3 regions of the Sanguibacter massiliensis genome follow, and region 3 is predicted to be linked to each of the others. Evidence: riboswitches for the same ligand, from Rfam matches in the RefSeq annotation. Region 3 holds a riboswitch; each other region holds the start of a gene.
The links. A riboswitch is a leader RNA that binds a small molecule or an ion and turns the genes downstream of it on or off. The one in region 3 is predicted to bind thiamine pyrophosphate.
Positions count from the first base shown of each region.

Region 1: another riboswitch for thiamine pyrophosphate. It lies ahead of thiM (hydroxyethylthiazole kinase); the one in region 3 lies ahead of C1729_RS08825 (thiamine ABC transporter substrate-binding protein).
Region 2: another riboswitch for thiamine pyrophosphate. It lies ahead of C1729_RS02705 (YkoF family thiamine/hydroxymethylpyrimidine-binding protein); the one in region 3 lies ahead of C1729_RS08825 (thiamine ABC transporter substrate-binding protein).

Region 1 covers NZ_LT964979.1:781,089-785,349, forward strand. Annotated here, with positions in the region: gene C1729_RS03695 (SPFH domain-containing protein) at 1-920, shown strand, start outside; gene C1729_RS03700 (hypothetical protein) at 925-2,040, shown strand; TPP riboswitch at 2,167-2,263, shown strand; gene thiM (hydroxyethylthiazole kinase) at 2,254-3,063, shown strand; gene thiE (thiamine phosphate synthase) at 3,060-3,722, shown strand; gene C1729_RS03715 (bifunctional hydroxymethylpyrimidine kinase/phosphomethylpyrimidine kinase) at 3,719-4,261, shown strand, end outside.
Region 2 covers NZ_LT964979.1:561,817-566,077, forward strand. Annotated here, with positions in the region: gene C1729_RS02695 (ABC transporter ATP-binding protein) at 1-872, opposite strand, end outside; gene C1729_RS02700 (ECF transporter S component) at 869-1,519, opposite strand; gene C1729_RS02705 (YkoF family thiamine/hydroxymethylpyrimidine-binding protein) at 1,516-2,181, opposite strand; TPP riboswitch at 2,324-2,443, opposite strand; gene C1729_RS14490 (hypothetical protein) at 2,623-2,766, shown strand; gene C1729_RS02715 (phosphotransferase) at 2,794-3,732, opposite strand; gene metH (methionine synthase) at 3,810-4,261, opposite strand, start outside.
Region 3 covers NZ_LT964979.1:1,886,147-1,890,407, forward strand. Annotated here, with positions in the region: gene C1729_RS08820 (ABC transporter permease) at 1-702, opposite strand, end outside; gene C1729_RS08825 (thiamine ABC transporter substrate-binding protein) at 709-1,821, opposite strand; TPP riboswitch at 1,887-2,000, opposite strand; gene C1729_RS08830 (DUF4235 domain-containing protein) at 2,330-2,605, shown strand; gene C1729_RS08835 (VOC family protein) at 2,621-3,574, opposite strand; gene C1729_RS08840 (hypothetical protein) at 3,698-3,949, opposite strand; gene C1729_RS08845 (DsbA family oxidoreductase) at 3,972-4,261, opposite strand, start outside.

The DNA of each region.
Region 1 (4,261 bases), 1.1 Mb from region 3:
CGCAGAACCTGCCGATCCTCTCGACCCTCAAGGGCTGGAAGCACGGCTTCAACTCGCCGTGGAAGGCCGAGGTCTACTTCGTCACGACCCGCCAGTTCACCGACTTCAAGTGGGGCACGCAGAACCCCGTCATGCTGCGCGACCCCGAGTTCGGCGCCGTCCGCCTGCGCGGATTCGGCACCTACTCGCTCCAGGTGACCGACGCGGCCGCGCTCCTGCGCCAGCTCGTCGGCACCGACCCGAACTTCCGCACCGAGGAGATCGGCGAGTTCTTCCGGCAGAACATCGTCGGGGCCCTCGGCCCCGCGCTCGCCCACGCGCAGGTCGCCGCGCTCGACCTTGCCGCCAACCAGAACGTCATCGCCGGCCGGCTCGCGACCGAGCTCACGACGAGCCTCGCCGAGTACGGCGTCGCCATCACTCGCTTCGTCATCGAGAACATCTCGTTCCCGCCCGAGGTCGAGGCCGCCCTCGACAAGAAGACCCAGATGGCCGTCCTCGGCAACATGCAGCAGTACACGCAGTTCCAGGCGGCCAACGCGATCGAGACCGCCGCCGGGAACCCCGGCGGCGGGGGCGAGGGCATGACGATGGGCCTCGGGCTCGCCGTCGGCCAGCAAATGGCGCAGACGCTGGCAGGCAGCCAGGCCCCTGCCGCGCCCGCCGCGCCGGCGGCAGCCGCTCCCCCGCCGCTGCCCGGGGCTGGCGCGCCCTGGTTCCACGCGACGGGTGGCGCCCAGTCAGGCCCGACGTCGCTCGCCGAGCTCGGCAGCCTTGCAGCCTCGGGCTCCTTGACCCGGGAGACGCTCGTGTGGCAGGACGGCATGGCCGCGTGGACCGCAGCCGGCTCGGTTCCCGCGCTCGCGTCGCTCTTCGGCGCCGTGCCGCCGCCCCTGCCGCCCGCGACCCCGGGAGCCTGAGCCGATGAGCATGCCTCCCCCGTTCCCGCCGCAACCCGAGGACACAGCGTCAGCGTCGGCGGAGGACGCCGCGCTCCTCGCGACCCGCTGCCCCGGCTGTGGCTCGCAGCTCGGCTTTGCCGCAGGCACCTCCTCGATGCGCTGCCTCATGTGCGGCTACTTCGCCGAGATCGCCCACGACCCGGATGCGAGCGTCGACGAGCACGACTACGAGGCCTGGGCCGCGATCAACGCCGGCCGCGCCGTCGCGAGCCTCGGTGGCCACGTGCTGCGGTGCGAGGGCTGCGGTGCGACGACCGAGTCGACCGCGATCTCGACCGCATGCCAGTTCTGCGGTGGACACCTCGTCGGCATCACCCCGACCGAGGGTGTCATCCCGCCCGAGGCGGTCGTCCCGTTCGCACTCGACCAGGCCGCGGCGCGCGCCGCGTTCACGAAGTGGGTGACCTCGCGCTTCTTCGGCCCGCGCGCGCTCAAGGACGTCGACGCCGAGGAGTCGCTCCGCGGCACCTATCTGCCGTACTGGACCTTCGACGCCCGCACGACGAGCGAGTACGAGGGCCAGCGCGGTGACGACTACACGGTGAAGGTCGACGACGACCGCACGGAGACCCGCACCCGCTGGTCGCACCGGTCCGGCACCGTCCGTCGCAGCTTCGACGACATCGTCGTCCCCGGCTCGGCCCAGCTCACCCCCAAGGAGGCGCGCGGCGCCGGGAGCGCGGACCTCGCGAAGGCCCAGCCCTACCGGGCCGAGTACGTCGCAGGGTTCTCGACCGTGCGCTACGACGTGGATCCGCCGCGCGGGCTCGAGACCGCCAAGCAGGTCATGGCCGGTGTCATCCGGGACGACGTCGAACGGGCCATCGGCGGGGACCGCCAGCGCATCTCGCAGATCCGCACCGCGTACGCGGCCGTGATGTTCAAGCTTGTTCTCATGCCCTTCTGGATCGCGACGTACATGTACGCGGGCAAGCAGTGGCAGGTCGTCATCAACGCGTCGACGGGCAAGGTCACGGGCAAGCACCCGGTGAGCGCGGTGAAGGTTGCGCTCACCGTCGTCGGCGGCCTCGTGCTCCTCGTTCTCGCGTTGTATCTCTACTCGCGCACGCGCACCTGACGCGAGCCTCGCGCACGCTCGGAGGAGCCGTGCACCCCGTCCGGGGTGCACGGCTCCTCCTCGTTGCCGGGGGTTCAGCGCTTGAGACCGCCGATCCACTTTTCGGACACCGCTGCTACTCTCGGACGCACTGACACGGGGTGCCCCTTTCGCGGGGGCTGAGATCACACCCGTCGAACCTGATCTAGCTCGTACTAGCGAAGGGATGTCACGATGCTTCGTGCGCCGTCGACCCTGCTCACAGCCGTCCCACGTGCACTCGAGGAGGTCCGCGCCGCCGGGCCCCTCGTCCAGTGCCTCACCAACACGGTCACCGTCAACCTCGTCGCCAACACGCTCCTCGCCCTCGGAGCCGCGCCCGCGATGGCGGACCTGCCAGGCGAGGCCGGGACGCTCGCGGGCGTCGCCGACGCCGTCTACGTCAACCTCGGCACGCCCGGTGCCGAGCAGCGCGCCGGCATGCTCGAGGCGGCCCGCGCGTGCGACACGCTCGAGCGCCCCTGGGTGCTCGACCCTGTCGCCGTCGGTCCGCTCGCACTCCGGACCACCCTCGCCGCGCAGCTTCTCGAGCTGCGTCCGACGGTCGTCCGCGGCAACGCCTCCGAGATCCGTGCGCTCGCCGGGACGGACGGCGGTGGCCGTGGCGTCGACGCGACGCATGATGTCGAGGACAGCCTCGACGCAGCGCGCGCCGTCGCGGCGCGCACGGGCGGCGTCGTCGCGGTGTCCGGACCTGTCGACCTCGTCACCGACCGCACGACGGTGGTGCGGGTCGCGAACGGCCACCCGCTCCTCACCCACATGACTGGCGGCGGCTGCGCGCTCGGCGGCATCGTCGCCGCGTTCGTCGGCGTCCACGACGACACGCTCGAGGCGACGGTCGCCGCGTGCGGCGCCTACACGGTCGCGGCCGAGCGCGCTGCCCAGGCTGCGACGGGTCCCGGCTCGTTCGCGGTGCGTCTGCTCGACGAGCTCGCGCTGCTCGACGCACCGACGCTCGCGGAGGCGGTGAGGTTCGCGTGAGGCCCTTCGACCTGTCGGTCTACCTCGTCACCGACGCCGACGCGGCGGGCCGCGCTGGACGCGACCTCGTCGCGACGGTCCACGCGGCTGCCGCGGGCGGCATCACGGCCGTCCAGGTGCGGGACAAGCGGGCGTCTGCGCGCGAGCTGCTCGAGCTCACGCTCGCCCTAGCGCGCGTCGTCCCGCCGCACGTCGCGCTCCTCGTCAACGACCGCGTCGACGTGTTCTGCGCCGCGAGGCGCCGCGTCCCAGGTCTCGCGGGGGTCCACGTCGGGCAGTCCGACCTGCCGCTCATCGACGTGCGCGCGCTCGTCGGCCCGGACGTCGTCATCGGCGTCACGGCCTCGACCGACGCGCACCTCATGGCTGCCGCGGCGTCCGCCGCGCGCGTCGACTACGTCGGCATCGGCACCGTGCGGGCGACCGCGACGAAGCCCGACGCCCCCGCTCCGCTCGGCATCAACGGCATCGTCCGCCAGGCCGCATCCGTCGGCGTGCCCGCGGTCGCGATCGGTGGCATCCGTCTCGACGACGTCGCGCCGCTGCGCGCGGGCGGGCTCGCGGGCGTCGCGGTTGCGTCGGCAATCTGCGCAGCAGCCGATCCCGCCGCGACCGCGCAGGCGTTCGCTGCGGCCGCGCGGACGGGGGCGGCCGCGTGACCGCGCCCGGGCGCGGTACCGTGCCACGCGTCCTCACGATCGCCGGCACCGACCCGACAGGAGGTGCCGGACTCCACGCCGACCTCAAGTCGATCGCCGCGCACGGTGGCTACGGGATGGGCGTCGTCACGGCCCTCGTCGCGCAGAACACGCAGGGAGTCCGCGACGTCCACACCCCTCCGGCCGGGTTCCTCACGACGCAGCTCGACGCCGTGAGCGACGACGTGACGATCGACGCCGTGAAGATCGGCATGCTGGGGTCCGTCACGGCCGCCGCCGAGGTCGCCGCCTGGCTCGTGCGCGTCCGCCCGCCAGTCGTCGTCCTCGACCCCGTCATGGTCGCGACGAGCGGCGACCGGCTGCTCGAGCCCGATGCTGAGGACGCCGTGAGGTCGCTCCTCGCGAACGTCGACCTCGTGACGCCCAACCGGCCCGAGCTCGCGGTGCTCCTCGGCGAGCCCGTCGCTGCGACGTGGGAGGAGGCGCTCGACCAGGGCCGCCGGCTCAGCGTGCGCAGCGGGGTGACGGTGCTCGTCAAG
Region 2 (4,261 bases), 1.3 Mb from region 3:
CGCACGGTGACGCCCCGTGCACGCAGGAGCGGCGTCGACGTGCAGCGTGCGGAGGGGACGCGGCGGGCACCAGGAAGATACGGCTCGGTGAGTGCGTCAGGCATCAAGGCGAGCCGCATGTCGAGGGGCAGCCAGCACCCCAGGGCCTCGATCGCCTGCGCATGCGTCGAGAGGACGTCGGCGGTGGGCCCGTGCGCGAGCACGGAGCCCGACGCGTCGATGACGAGCGTGTCGACCGGCAAAGAGGGGAGCTCGTCAAGACGATGCTCGACGAGGAGGACCGTCGGGCCACCGTCGTTCATGACGGTCGCGACCGCCGCGCCCACCTGCTGCGCGCCGGCCGGGTCGAGCATCGCCGTCGGCTCGTCGAGCAGCAGAAGCGCCGGCTCGGCGACGAGAACGCTGGCAAGCGCGACCCGCTGCGCCTCACCGCCCGAGAGCGTGGCAGTGGGACGGTCGGCGAGGTGAGCGGCCCCGACCCGAGCGAGAGCCGCTCGAACGCGCGCCGCGATGTGCTCGGACGGGACGCCGTGGTTCTCCAGGGTGAACGCCACGTCGTCAAGGACCGTGGCGAGGCACAGCTGGTCGAGAGGGTTCTGCTGGAGGTACGCGACATGTCGCGCAAGGTCAAAGGTCGTGACCTCGCGCGGATCGGAGCCGAGCACGCGAACGTCACCCGTGACGGCCGCATCGACCGTCTGCGGCACGATCCCCGTGATGATCCGCAGGAGTGTTGACTTCCCGGAACCGGACGGGCCCAGGACAAGACACGATCGACCGGCGGCGATGCGCAGCGTGACGTCGTGCAGCGACGGTGACGACGCGGTCGGGTAGTGGACGCTCGCGCCCTGGAGAACCACGGCGGCGTTCATCGTGCGGCGCGCCCAATCGCCTGGTTGTCGAGCACACCCGTGCGGAGGAGCCCGTCGCCGAGGAGCTTGGCGGCCACCGCGGACAGCAGGATGCACGACGCGAGCGTGAACGCGAAGCGGAGGCCGAGGTACTCCTGACCGAGCCATCCCTGCCGGAACGCGTTGTACGCGAAGGTCAGAACCCCGGCGGAGACACCTGACGCGAGGAACGTCGGCCAGCCGAAACGGCGGTAGCGCGTGAGGGCGAAGGGAAGCTCGGCGGTCGCACCCTGGATGAACCCGACGAGCAGGAGCATTGGCCCGACGGGGGAGCCGAGGAACGCGACCTCGACGAGAGCCGCGAGAATCTCGACGACCACGCCGACACCCGGCTTGCGCACGATGTATACGGCGAGAGGCGCGACCATGATCCATGAGCCGGCGAGCACATTTTGGGCAAGGTCGCCGAGCGGACCCATCGCGATCTGCAGTCCGTACCACGCCTGGACGAACGCCCAGTAGAGGAACCCGAAGACGACCGCAAGGACCGCGAGCAGCACGGTCTCGTGGAGCGTGAGCCCGCGGCGGTCGCGGGGCACGAGGGTCGGGAGCGTGGCCGCGGCGTCGTCGGCCGTCGCGCCGGGCAGGTCGGTGCGGGGCGTGCTCATCGGGCCACCTCCGTCGCGGGAGCATCGGCGTCCGGGTGGTTCGTCGAGATCGTCACGTGCGTGACGACGTGCGCGACGGAGCGGCCGGCGGCGAGCCAGCCGTCGGCGACCGTGCCGAGGACGTCGGCGAGGTCGCCTGCGAGCTCGGTGACGAAGTGCCGCGACGCACGCGCGACCCCCGCGGCCTTGGCCCGCTCGATGACCGCCATGATGTGGGACATGTGGTCGGCGCCGGGGCCGTCGGCGAGCGGGTACAGCGCCCACTGGGCGGTGGCCTCGACCCCTGTGGGTGCGAGCGGGGTGAGGTCCGGGATCGCGAGGGTGGGGGCGTCGAGCCCGCACGTCAGCTCGCCCGGGCAGCCGCGGGAGAGCTGAACGTGCGCGACGACGTGCGCACCGCTCGCCGAGACCCGCGCGATGAGGTCGACGATGTAGGCGAGGACGCCCGCCTCGGCGCCACCGACGTACGTCGAGACGTCGTCGGACTCGACGACCAGACCGGGGGCGGATGCCGCGGCGGTGTCCGCGAGGGCAGTGAGCAGGATCGCGACATAGTCGTCGGACATCACGGAGACCGTGATACGTGCGCCGACCCCCAGGGCGAGCGGGTCTCGAGCCTGGGCGTCGCCGCGTGCGGACGTCGTGGACGGGGAGAGGGACATGCGTGCTCCTGTGCATCGACGCCCCCGGGGGTGGGCAAGCACGATGCACCCACTCGCGCGGCAGCGCCACGCCGCCGCGGACACGGAAATGCCCACGACGTGCCCCCGCATCCGTGCGCCCGAGAGCGCGCGGGCACGAGGACGGGAATGCTCCGCCCTGCTCCCTACGCTGGTACTGACCAGATCAGGTTCCACGGGTCTGCAGGTGGGACGGGGGTCCGGCCTGCACTCTCAGCGCTCATGCGCTCCCCGGGGGCTTGGTGAGCACACCGTAACGACGACGAGCCTCGAGGGCCAACGCGGCCGGCGCCCGTTCCACCAAGCGGACGCGGGTGCGAGTGAGGGGATCGTGAGATCCTGTGTCCCCGGCCGGCCTGGGTGCTCACCCACCGCGACCTGCCGGTCCCCGCGGGCGCCGATGTCCGGCTTACGCACGCCGACGTGCGCGACGTACACGGCGAGATGACCGCGGTAGCGGACGACCACTCGGTCTTCTCGGGCTGGCTCGACCTCGAGCTCGTCGACGTTGCCCGCAACCGTGCCTTCATGTGCGGGCCCTACCGGGTGCGGCGCCCGTCCGCGTGATCCCCGTGCGGCGCTGACGTGCTGGCGTCAGTCTCTCTCGAACCAGCGCAGCGTCGCGTCCCGGTACCAGCGCTGGTGCGTGCGCAGCCACGGTGAGGACTCGACCTCGTCGAGGTCGGCAACGCCGAGGAAGTAGCCGAGGTGCAGCGCGATGACGCCGTCGACATGTGCCGCGGGAACGTCGCGCGTCGCAGGATGCGCAGCGAGGAGCGCTCGGACGTCCACGCCGTCGGCGGCGGGTGCGATCATCGCGACGACCGCCATGAACCAGTGCGGCGCGAGCAGCCCCGCGCTCCAGTCGACGAGCCTCACGCTGCCGTCTGCCCCGAGCAGAAGGTTGTCGTCGCGGACGTCGTCATGGCTCAACGTCGTCGCGGGAGCCTCCAGCAGGACCCGACGCGCCAGTGCGCGGATCTCGGCGGTGCGAGTCGCGCCGAGGCGCGACTCCAGAAGACCTAGCTGGTCGACGAAGACACCAAGCTCGCCCACCCACGAGGGCGCATCGATGCCCGGTGGCGGAGGTGTGAGCGACGCGCCGAGCCCTACGAGGGTGTCGAGCACGCGTGCGGCATCCTTCTGCGTCCAGGGCCGCGGCGGATGGCTTGCCGCGACCGCTTCGTAGGCCGCGAGGAACCAGCCATCGGCGTCGAGCGTCCACAGCAGGGGGACCGTCGCGGGGTGCGACGGCAAGGCCGCGACAGTCGCCGCCTCGCGACGATAGGTCTGCGCCAGCCACGCCTCCTGGGCGGGACCTGCTCCCTTGAGAAAGACAGTCCGCCCGTCGTCGAGCGTCAGAACGCTTGCGAGGCCCGGGGTGAAGCCGGCGATCGCGCTCGACCCCGCGGCGACCCGGGCGTTGAGTCGACGTTCCACGGCGTCACGTGCAGCGGCGGAAACGTCCTGCCAGTGCGGACGACGCGACGTGCGGTAGGCCGGCGTGCCCGCTGTGGTACCGGGTCCAGTCATGCGGGCAAGCATCGCACGAGCGCCCCACGTGATGCCACGCCGTGGGGCGGTCTGTCCACAGGCCCACGCATGAGCGGTCACACCGAGAAGTACTTCGCCTCCGGGTGGTGGAAGACGAACGCGTCGGTCGACTGCTCGGGGTGGAGCTGGAGCTCGTCGGAGAGCTCGACGCCGACGCGCTCGGGGCGCAGCAGCTCGACGACCTTGCGACGGTCCTCCATGTCAGGGCACGCGGGGTAGCCGAGCGAGTAGCGTGCACCGCGGTACTCGAGGTCGAACATGCCGGCGACATCCGTCGGATCCTCCGCCGCGAAGCCCAGCTCCTCGCGCACACGCGAGTGCCAGAACTCCGCGAGCGCCTCCGTCATCTGCACGGACAGGCCGTGGAGCTCCATGTACTCGCGGTACTTGTTCGCCGCGAAGAGCTCCGCCGTGGCGTCGTTGACGCGCGCCCCGATCGTCACGAGCTGCACCCCGAGCACGTCGATCTCACCGGACTCGCGCGACCGCACGAAGTCCGCGAGGCACA
Region 3 (4,261 bases):
GGCGGCGCTCGCGATCGCGGGGACGAGCGCGGGCAGGGTCACCGTCCGCAGGACGCGGCCGGGGCTCGCTCCGAGGGCGCGCGCCGCTTCCTCCGCGCGCGGGTCGAGCCGCGACCAGAAGCCGCCGACGGTCCGCACGACGACCGCGTAGTTGAAGAACACGAGCGCGCAGACGATCGCGGTGAACGTGCCGTCGAGCCCGAGGGCGCCGAGCGGCCCGCCCGGGCCGAGAAGCGCCCGGAAGGCGACGCCGACGACGACGCTCGGCAGGACGAACGGCACGGTGACGAGCCCTCGCACGAGCGTGCGCCCGGGGAACCGCCGCCGGTAGAGCACGTACGCGCCGGGCACGCCAAGGACGACGGCGACGGCCGTGCCGACAAGTGCCTGGACGATCGTCGTCGTGACGACGCGCCACGTGCGCGGCTTCGCGAGGACGTCGGCGACGCCCGCGAGGTCGAGCGCGCCGGCCGCGTCGGTGAGGCCGCGCACGAGCATCGCGACGACCGGCCACACGAAGAAGAGGCCGAGGAACGCGAGCGGCACGGCGGCCGCGAGCGCGAACGAGGCCCTGCGTCCCGCCGTGGCCCATCCCGTCGACGACCGCCGCTCCAGGGGAGCGGCGTCGGGAGGGATGAACTCGCCGGCGGGGCGCGTGCGGGGGACACGCACCTCACCGGGGACGGGACGCAGGGCTGTCATGAGGTCTCAGCCCAGGACCGTGTCGGTCCAGTCGGAGATCCACGTGTCGCGGTCGCGGGCGACGGCGACGGGGTCGACGGGGATGGGGTTCTCGGCGAGGGCGCCGTGCTTCTGGAACGACTCGGGCAGCGCGACGTCCGGGTCGACGGGGTACATGTACGCCGTGTCGGGGAGGGTCGCCTGGAGTTCGGGGCTCAGCAGGTAGTCGACGACGGCGCGCGCACCGGCGGGGTTCTTCGCACCTGCGAGGACGCCCGCGTACTCGACCTGGCGCGTGCACGTCGCGGGGAGCGACGCGGTCGTCGTGCCGCCGTCGTCCGTGAGCGTGTAGGCAGGGCTCGAGGAGTACGAGAGGACGATGGGCCGCGTGCCGTTCTCGCCCTGGCTCGTGAAGTCCGTGTAGTAGGCGTCGGACCAGGAGTCGGCGATGCGCACGCCGTTGTCCTTGAGCTTCGTCCAGTAATCGAGGTATCCGTCGGCGCCGTACTGGCTGACGGTGCCGGCGAGAAAACTGAGGCCGGGCGTCGACGTCGCCGGGTTGGTGAGGACGACGAGGTCCTTGTAATCGGGCTTCGTGAGGTCGTCGAGCGTCGCGGGGACGGGGACGTCCGGGTTCTTGCCGAACCACTCCGTGTCGATGTTGATGCAGACGTCGCCCTGGTCGACGGGCGTGACGGCGTCGCCGCCCGCAACCTTGAGCGGGACTGCGGCTGCGGGGAGCGCCGGGGAGGTGTAGGCCTCGAAGACGCCCGCGTCGATCGCGCGTGACGCGAACGTGTTGTCGACGCCGAAGACGACGTCGCCGAGCGGCGCGTCCTTCGTGAGGATGAGCTGGTTGACGAGGGTGCCGCCGTCGCCGACCTGGACGACCTTGACGTCGAGGCCCTTCTCCTTGAGGTCGGCGATCTGCTCCTTGCTCAGCTCGTAGGAGCTGTGGGTGAGGAGCGTGACGGGGCCGCTCGCGGGGGCCTCGCTCGTCGAGGCGGTCGCGCCGGGGGTCGTCGTCGGGGCCTGGGTGGGGCCCTCGGACGCGCAGGCCGCGAGGAGCGTCGCCGAGGCGAGCGCGAGCGCTGCGAGCCGCATGGGGCGGCGGCGGGTGGTGCTGGTCGTGCTGTGCAACGTGGTTCCTCCTGTGGTGCTAGGAGGGGTCCCGTCGTCCGTCACGGCAGGCCGCGTGGACGACGTGGTGAGATGTCCCGACTTCCTCCACCGGTGCTAACCGGGTCAGGTTCGAGGGTCTGCGGTGGTCCGCACTCTCAGCGCTCACGGCTCCCCGCAGCGCTCCCCTGTCGTATCCCGACCATCATAGTCAGGATCCGCGGGCCGTCCCTCTGTGCACGACCTCCGAACTTCCCCGACGGATTGATGGCTTCCGACCATCGGAGGGGCGGAAGCCGTCAATCCGCGCGTCTTCGTCAGGACTCGATAGCCCATCCGTGCGCGTCGCACGTACGGATCGGCTATCGAGCGGCGCTCCGTTCGGTCCGATAGCCGATCCAGGCACGTCACTGGTGCGGATCCGCTATCGAGCGGCGCACCGGCCGGGACGCCCGCTCGGCGTTGGGACGCTAGCGTGGGGTGAGGTGCCGACGACGGTTCGGCACGCCGACCTGCGATGGAGGACACCGTGGCTGACGAGAACAAGGAAGCTCTGCTCGAGAAGGTCATCCTGCTGGCCGCGTCGGCGGGCACGGCGTGGATCGCGCAGCGCGCGCTCGCCTATGCGTGGAAGCGCACGACGGGCAAGGACGCGCCGCGCAATGCGCTCGACACGGACGCGCCGAACTCGTCGATCATCATCTTCGCGGCCGTCACGGGTGCGGTCGCTGCCGGAGCGAAGATCCTCGCGGACCGAGGTGCGCGCCGGGTGACGCGCCGGATCAGCGCGGGTCGTCTGCGCTGAGGCTCGCGACTCCGGTCAGCCGACGGCGACCGCGATGCGGTTGTTCCACGGGTCGCTGAACCGCAGGACGGCGCCGTCGTCGGCGTGCTCGACGCCTCCGTGCGCGAGGCGGTCCGCGAGGGCGCCGATCTCGTCGCGCGTCGGGACGAGGATCGACACCTCGCCGAGGCCGAGCTGGACGGGCCTCGGCCCGGCGCCCATGGACCGCCACGTGTTCATGGCCATGTGGTGGTGGTAGCCGCCGGCGGAGACGAAGAGGGCTGACGTGCCGAGCGTCGCGGTGGCCTCGAAGCCGAGGGTGTCGACGTAGAAGCGGTGTGCCGTGGGGACGTCGCCGACCTGCAGGTGGACGTGGCCGAGGGTCGCAGCGGAGTCCTCGGGCCGCTCGAGCGCAGTCTCGGTGAGGTGCTCGGTGAGGAACGCGTTCGGGTCGATGTAGAGGGTGTCCATCTTCACGTGGCCCTGCGTCCATTCCCACTGGTCGCGGGGGCGGTCGACGTAGAGCTCGATGCCGTTGCCCTCGGGGTCGTCGAGGTAGAAGGCCTCGGAGACGAGGTGGTCGCCTGCGCCCGTGTAGAGCTCGGGGGCGTAGGTGGCGACGCGCGCGAGGGCGCCGGCGACGCCGGCGTGGTCGGCGAAGAGGATGGCGGTGTGGAAGAGGCCGGCCTCGCCGGGGCGTCGCTCGGGCAGGTCGCGGGCTTCGCGGAGGACGACGAGCGGCACGGTGCCGCGTCCGAGCGTGACGATGCCGTCGCGGCCGTCGACGGCTGAACGCTCCATGACCTGGAGGCCGATGACGCGTGCGTAGAAGTCGGTCATGCGGTCGATGTCGCGGACGTAGAGGGTGACGGCGTCCATGTGGGTCGCGGCGGCGAGGCGGTCGGCGGGGGCGAGGGCCGACGGGTTCGCGGCGGCGGCGTGCGCGAGGCGGTCGTTCGCGGCGGGGCCGGACGGGGTTGCGGTGCTCATGGGTGCTCCTCGGGTGGACCGCTCCCTAGTCTGCACCCATTTACTTGAAGCGTCAACTATTGAAGCGGCAACTTCCCGTCGGGCGCTCCCGCTGCGTCGACCGTCACGCTGCGTGCCCGACGGTCACGCGCAACCGTCAGGCCCGCACACCTCTCCCGTGCCGCCGAGCATCGCGAAGGCGCCCGACGCCAGCGCACCCGGCGCCGCCGGGGCTGCGAAGAGCTGCGTCGGCGCGTCCGACGGGACGGGCGCGGGCGCGCCGAACGCGTCGAGCATCGCGGCGTCACCGCGGGATGCAGCCTCGGCGACGGGTGCGACACCGTCGAACATCAGCGAGTTCTCGTGGCCGCGCGGGGCGGCAGGGAAGTCAGTCATGGATCCTCCGTGATCCTGAGGGTCAGTCGGTGGTCGCGCGCTCGGCGATGATCTGGCCGAGGATCTGCGCGAACGCCTCGCCGGGCTGCGCGCCGGAGATCCCGTACCGTCCATCGACCACGTAGAACGGCACGCCCGTGATGCCGAAGGTACGGGCCTGCTCGATGTCAGCGGCGACCGCGTCCGCATGGCGGCCGTCCGCGAGCGCGGCGCGCACCTCGTCGGCGTCGAGGCCGACCTCCGTCGCGAGGCGCACGAGCGTGTCGACGTCGGCGACGTGCTCCCCCTGCGCGAAGTACGCCTCGAAGAGGC